Regions from separate parts of the Paenibacillus sp. FSL K6-2859 genome, predicted to be linked through region 2. Evidence: a T-box and tRNA genes for the amino acid it is inferred to sense, from the RefSeq annotation. Region 2 holds a T-box; the other holds one or more tRNA genes.

Region 1 (3,385 bases), 150 kb from region 2:
CAACGAGAGATCCGGTGAAATTTTAATACCTGTGAAGATGCAGGTTACCCGCGACAAGACGGAAAGACCCCATGGAGCTTTACTGCAGCTTGATATTGAATTTGGGTACGATCTGTACAGGATAGGTGGGAGCCGTAGAAATCGGAGCGCAAGCTTCGGTGGAGGCGCCGTTGGGATACCACCCTGATCGTATCTAGGTTCTAACCTAGTACCGTAATCCGGTACGGGGACCGTGTCAGGCGGGCAGTTTGACTGGGGCGGTCGCCTCCTAAAGAGTAACGGAGGCGTTCCAAGGTTCCCTCAGAATGGTTGGAAATCATTCGAAGAGTGCAAAGGCATAAGGGAGCTTGACTGCGAGACCTACAAGTCGAGCAGGGACGAAAGTCGGACTTAGTGATCCGGTGGTACCGCATGGAAGGGCCATCGCTCAACGGATAAAAGCTACCCTGGGGATAACAGGCTTATCTCCCCCAAGAGTCCACATCGACGGGGAGGTTTGGCACCTCGATGTCGGCTCATCGCATCCTGGGGCTGAAGTAGGTCCCAAGGGTTGGGCTGTTCGCCCATTAAAGCGGTACGCGAGCTGGGTTCAGAACGTCGTGAGACAGTTCGGTCCCTATCTGTCGTGGGCGCAGGAAATTTGAGAGGAGCTGTCCTTAGTACGAGAGGACCGGGATGGACGTACCGCTGGTGCACCAGTTGTTTCGCCAGAAGCATGGCTGGGTAGCTACGTACGGACGGGATAAGCGCTGAAAGCATCTAAGCGTGAAGCCCCCCTCAAGATGAGATTTCCCAATTAGTAAGACCCCTTGAAGACGACGAGGTAGATAGGTTGGAGGTGGAAGTGCAGTAATGCATGGAGCTGACCAATACTAATCGGTCGAGGGCTTATCCTATACTTAAAACGCAAATTCAATTCGGATTCAGTTTTCAGGCATCAAGCCTGGTATGAATATTCCCTGATAGCTCAGTTGGTAGAGCACTCGACTGTTAATCGAGTTGTCACAGGTTCGAGTCCTGTTCGGGGAGCCATATGGAGAGGTGTCCGAGTTTGGCCGAAGGAGCACGATTGGAAATCGTGTAGGCGCCACAAGCGTCTCGAGGGTTCGAATCCCTCTCTCTCCGCCACAAATTTTTACTTAGTATGGCCCGTTGGTCAAGGGGTTAAGACACCTCCCTTTCACGGAGGTAACATGGGTTCGAATCCCATACGGGTCACCAAATTTTCACTTGATTTTACATAGTGGACTTTGGTACAATAACAATTGTTGTTTATGGAGGCTTAGCTCAGCTGGGAGAGCATCTGCCTTACAAGCAGAGGGTCGGGGGTTCGATCCCCTCAGCCTCCACCATATTCATTTAAGAACGACGCGGGGTGGAGCAGCCCGGTAGCTCGTCGGGCTCATAACCCGAAGGCCGCAGGTTCAAATCCTGCCCCCGCAACCAATTTTCATCAAGAAATTATATCTTTTGGAACCGTGGTGTAGTTGGCCTAACATGCCTGCCTGTCACGCAGGAGATCGCGAGTTCGAATCTCGTCGGTTCCGCCATTTTTACCTTGGCTCGATAGCTCAGTCGGTAGAGCAGAGGACTGAAAATCCTCGTGTCGGCGGTTCGAATCCGTCTCGAGCCACCATGATTTTCACAATAGAATGAGTGCCATGCCGGTGTAGCTCAATTGGTAGAGCAACTGACTTGTAATCAGTAGGTTGGGGGTTCAAGTCCTCTCGCCGGCACCATCCTTGGAGGATTAGCGAAGTGGCCAAACGCATCAGACTGTAAATCTGCTCACGTAAGTGTTCGGTGGTTCGAATCCATCATCCTCCACCAGTTTTAGGGGCATAGTTTAAAGGTAGAACAACGGTCTCCAAAACCGTTGGTGTGGGTTCAATTCCTGCTGCCCCTGCCAAATTCTTTCTAAAGTTTAATATGGCGATCGTGGCGAAGGGGTTAACGCACCGGATTGTGGTTCCGGCATTCGTGGGTTCGAGACCCATCGGTCGCCCCATTTACTTTAACAAAGAAGAATGGCAACGAATTTCAGTTTAATATGGCGACTGTGGCGAAGGGGTTAACGCACCGGATTGTGGTTCCGGCATTCGTGGGTTCGAGACCCATCAGTCGCCCCATTTTACTTTAAAATGTTATTGGGGATTAGCCAAGCGGTAAGGCAACGGACTTTGACTCCGTCATGCATAGGTTCAAATCCTATATCCCCAGCCATTTTATGCGGACGTGGCTCAGCGGTAGAGCATCGCCTTGCCAAGGCGAGGGTCGCGGGTTCGATTCCCGTCGTCCGCTCCATATTTTACATGGCGCCATAGCCAAGTGGTAAGGCAAAGCTCTGCAAAAGCTTTATCCCCAGTTCAAATCTGGGTGGCGCCTCCATTAAGTTCATATGTGCCGGCGTGGCGGAATGGCAGACGCGCTCGACTCAAAATCGAGAGGGAAACCGTGGAGGTTCGAGTCCTCTCGCCGGTATATCAAAAAGGTTTGTAAAGTCGCTTGTATAAGCAACTTTACAAACCTTTTTTCTTTGTCTTTGAGCTTTTATTCTTAAGCCGTTGAATTAGAGGCGTCTCTAATTCAACGGCCTTTTTGTGTGGAGTGTTGTTTTATTGACTGCTTAGGCGGAATGCTCGTGGAGTGAGACCAATTTCACGTTTAAACATATTGCAAAATTGGGCGTCATTCACAAACCCAGCAGCAGCTGATACTTCAGAGATATGCATTTGGGTATGTTGCAAGAGAGACTTTGCATAATCCAGACGTTTCAATAGTAGATAGCGTAGAGGTGAAGCACCGAATCGCTCTTTAAATAAATGGCGGAAACGATCATAGCTGTATCCAGACATCTCAGAAAGTGTTGCGACCGATAGCTTATGGCGGTAATGCTCATTCATATAGTTTAGAACATATTGGACTCTGTCTTCCGTTGGCGATTGAAACCCAGATGCGCTAAGAAGCCGTATCAGATGAACAGTGATTTCGCTCATTTGCAGGTTCAATAGTTCAGAGAATCCATCTTGTTTGCGCGTAAACTCTGCTTTCATTCGAAGCAAGATCTCTAGAACAGTATGGTCTTTATCATCTTCATATACGCCTTGCAAATTCTCCATATTTGGGTGATTTGAATGGAAGCCTACAAATAGTATAGTAGCATCCTCGCGATGATTCTCGTCATGTTTATGATTGGGTGGTATCAGCGCGAATGAAGAAGAACGAAAATGATAACTTCGCGAACCTACATTAGTAGTTCCTAATCCGTTTAAATAATAGACTAGTTCATAACATTCATGCTGGTGTGGTGGAATATAGGTATTAACCTCATGTGTTGCATTTACAATATATAGAACACGATCCATGATGACCCTCCATTAATTAT
Region 2 (3,385 bases):
ACGCACGCCTTACGCGTAATATCAAACTCAAGGATTTACATCATAATGCCGGCGAACGTTATATTGTAATCCCTACAATTTCTCTAAAGCGCTGGAACGTAGTAAAAGTGAAAAAAGATGGTAGCTATGATGTTGGGCAGTTAGTCAATCATCGATTGGAATGGTTCAAACATGCTGTATGCTCGAATCATCCCGCTGTGGAAATATCCAAGTCGCACCCTGATATTCAGTCCTTTCTATACTTCACCTCTTATGCAGTAGCCGAAGTCGAAGAACTTCCTTCAGGATATATGGTGCGCTGGGGGGACGTACGTTATTTACATCGTAAACAATACCCATTTGTGGCTGTATTAGTGATGGACAATCAATATCGACCTTTAAATACTTATGTAGGTTGGCTTAGCAGCGAGAAGCTCGACAAACGATTTTCCATTGACCCTGGATCTTTACGATGAAACTGTAGACTTACGCAGAGATCTATTCTATAATCACAAAAAATCCCGGAGTATTATTATCATACTCCGGGATTCATTTTAGCAGACATAGAAAGGAAGGCTCTCTTAATGGGTAAAGGACTTTCACTTTGGTTCGCTTGTTCTTCTATTCTTATTCTTACTGCCGCTTCAATCGCGATCAGTTATAGCTTTTGGTTGGCACTTCTGCTCGGATTTCTCTGTGTCATGAATATCGGCTGGGGATTTATTCTTAAGGCCAAGATCAGACGCAAGCAGGAAAGCCTAAGCGCTGATTAGATTAACGGGCTGGCAGAAATCCCATCCGCTCTTTAACTCCATTCAGCGTCTCTGTGGCAACAATGCGCGCACGACCAGCACCTTCTGCAAGAATATCTGTGATCGCACCCGAGCTACGAATTTCATTATATCGTTGTTGTATAGGCTCAAGCGTAGCTACAACCACTTCAGCAAGATCCTTCTTAAAGCCGCCATACATTTGCCCTTCATAACGATCAGCGATTTGCCCCAGTGTCATTCCAGAACATTCGGAATAAATACTCATCAAATTACTGATCTCTGGTTTATTAGCCGGATCAAAAATCACTTCACGTCCTGAATCAGTCGTTGCACGGCTGATTTTTTTACGGATTATGTCCGGTGAATCTAACAGAGCAATGTAGCTGCCTGCGTTAGGACTGCTCTTGCTCATTTTTTTGGTGCCATCATCCAGAGACATTATACGTGCACCCACCTCTGGAATGTACGGCTCCGGAATGGTAAAGAATTCGCCAAAACGATTATTAAAGCGGCCAGCTAAATCACGAGTCAGTTCCAAATGTTGTTTCTGATCTTCTCCAACTGGTACAAGATCCGCATTATAAACAAGAATATCTGCTGCCATCAAGGAAGGATAGACGAATAAACCAGCGCCAACAGAATCTTTACCTGATGATTTATCTTTAAACTGGGTCATACGCTCCAGCTCGCCCATTGCTGTAAGTGTCGTCATGATCCAGCCCAGTTCAGCGTGTTGTGGCACATGAGACTGCATATAGACATTAGAACGTGCAGGATCAATTCCTGCTGCAATAAAGAGGGCCGCTACGGACTCTGACTGTTCACGCAGTGCCGCAGGATCTTGTGCTACAGTGATTGCATGCATATCGACTACCATAAAGAAACATTGATGATCCTCTTGCAGCTTCACAAAATTTTTCAGTGCTCCAATGTAGTTTCCCAGTGTAAGTGAACCGCTCGGCTGAATACCTGACATTACTTTTTTCATAATATAGACCTCCGTTTGATTTCGTTTCTAAGTTTCCGAGAACGCAAAAAAAGCCTCATCCGCAAGGGACGTGAGACCGTGGTGCCACCCTTATTCGCTGCTTAATCTTGTTTGGACAAGAAAAAAACAGCCTTAGTCTTCCGTTAACGGGGAAGATCCGGCCGGTCTACTAGGGCATCTAGCTCCCGTTCAAGCTCGGCGCTCAGGGGTCCATTCATCAGGTTTGTCCTACCGGTTCGCATCAACCACCGGCTTTCTGAAGGTGCAATGCCTGCCTACTTGTCCCCGTCATCACATTATCATCATGAATTAATGCCTTCATCATAGAACCATAAAGAGAAGTTGTCAAATCACTTAACCACTACCGTATAAATCTGTTATGATAAGGTTATCCATGTTCTATTCGATTACAGTTACGATAAAGGAGCATATCTCATGAAACAGGTGACCAAAGGGCAGTGGGGCGGTTATGATACTTATATTTTGCACAGCCGTGAACTGGAAGTCACGCTTTTGCCGCGACTAGGAAATAACGTGATTTCATTGTTTGATGTAAAGAAACAACGGGAAATTCTACGGCGTCCTGATGAAAGCGATCAAGCTTTCTTTATGCAAAAACCTTACCATTTTGGCATGCCGCTATTAATTCCACCCGGAAGAATTCGTAAGGGCCAATTTCAGTTCGAGGGTACAAGTTATCAATTTGACCAGAACACCGCTAATGACAATCATATTCATGGTCTACACCGAACTCAGGCCTGGTGTGTCAGCGATATTGAAGAAGATGAGGATGGTTGCGCGGTCACTACTGAATTTCTAACAGAAGATGATCCCCACTGGATGGAGCAATTCCCTATCCCGCTTAAATTCGAAATGACGTTTAGGCTTCAGGAAGCCCGATTTACCCAAACTTTAAAGGTTACAAATCTTGGAGATCACCGAATTCCTTTTGGAATCGGTTATCACACCTGGTTTATGATTGATGGAGAACCTGAGCGCTGGAATCTTAAGCTCCCGGTAAATAGTATTTATGAACTGAATGATGAATTGCTCCCTAGCGGCAATCTAATTCCACTTGGTGATCTGGAAGCCTTGAACACCGGAATGAACATGCAGGGAACTAATTTTGATACTGCTCTACGTATTGGAGAAAAACAACCTGTAGAAGCCTTATTATTACGCGATGATGGTTATGGCCTTCGTTATACTGCTGACGAGAATCTATTCCGTCACTGGGTGCTATATACCAAAGGACCCGCCGAACAATTTCTGTGCATTGAGCCCTATACTTGGCTCGCGAATGCACCGAATGTATCCGAGGATGCTTCCTTCACAGGTCTTTTAACGATAGAACCTGGTCAGAGTCAGAATCTATCCACCGTGCTGGAAATGATCTATCCTGAGATTTAAAGCACATATACACTATATCGGTCTTGCCTTGCGATTACGTAAGGGAAGACCGATTTTTTTGTATAATCCCTAGCAATAAAGGATTCCTATCCTCACTTTTATTTCACTAATAATTACCATCCTTAAAACCTTTCGAAGTGATGCATGAATTAACCTCTTAGCGCTCATACTATCTTCACAACGGGCGAAGGAGGTGACACACATGGGTCAAGCAGGTCAAGGTCGTAGCAGCCGT

The links. A T-box is a leader RNA that pairs with one kind of tRNA and senses whether it is charged. The one in region 2 lies ahead of trpS (tryptophan--tRNA ligase), so its partner is inferred to be a tRNA-Trp.
Region 1: it has a tRNA-Trp gene. The T-box ahead of trpS (tryptophan--tRNA ligase) is inferred to sense a tRNA for this amino acid. The anticodon was not compared.

Annotation. Positions count from the first base shown of each region.
Region 1 covers NZ_JBBOYU010000001.1:5,980,828-5,984,212, reverse strand. Annotated here, with positions in the region: rRNA gene MHB64_RS26630 (23S ribosomal RNA) at 1-896, shown strand, start outside; tRNA gene MHB64_RS26625 (tRNA-Asn) at 957-1,032, shown strand; tRNA gene MHB64_RS26620 (tRNA-Ser) at 1,036-1,128, shown strand; tRNA gene MHB64_RS26615 (tRNA-Glu) at 1,147-1,221, shown strand; tRNA gene MHB64_RS26610 (tRNA-Val) at 1,277-1,352, shown strand; tRNA gene MHB64_RS26605 (tRNA-Met) at 1,370-1,446, shown strand; tRNA gene MHB64_RS26600 (tRNA-Asp) at 1,473-1,550, shown strand; tRNA gene MHB64_RS26595 (tRNA-Phe) at 1,561-1,636, shown strand; tRNA gene MHB64_RS26590 (tRNA-Thr) at 1,664-1,739, shown strand; tRNA gene MHB64_RS26585 (tRNA-Tyr) at 1,745-1,830, shown strand; tRNA gene MHB64_RS26580 (tRNA-Trp) at 1,836-1,909, shown strand; tRNA gene MHB64_RS26575 (tRNA-His) at 1,933-2,008, shown strand; tRNA gene MHB64_RS26570 (tRNA-His) at 2,054-2,129, shown strand; tRNA gene MHB64_RS26565 (tRNA-Gln) at 2,149-2,223, shown strand; tRNA gene MHB64_RS26560 (tRNA-Gly) at 2,230-2,304, shown strand; tRNA gene MHB64_RS26555 (tRNA-Cys) at 2,315-2,388, shown strand; tRNA gene MHB64_RS26550 (tRNA-Leu) at 2,403-2,481, shown strand; gene MHB64_RS26545 (AraC family transcriptional regulator) at 2,616-3,365, opposite strand.
Region 2 covers NZ_JBBOYU010000001.1:5,828,374-5,831,758, forward strand. Annotated here, with positions in the region: gene MHB64_RS25985 (metal-dependent hydrolase) at 1-455, shown strand, start outside; gene MHB64_RS25990 (hypothetical protein) at 564-752, shown strand; gene trpS (tryptophan--tRNA ligase) at 754-1,740, opposite strand; T-box leader at 1,802-2,041, opposite strand; gene MHB64_RS26000 (aldose 1-epimerase) at 2,176-3,150, shown strand; gene MHB64_RS26005 (alpha/beta-type small acid-soluble spore protein) at 3,353-3,385, shown strand, end outside.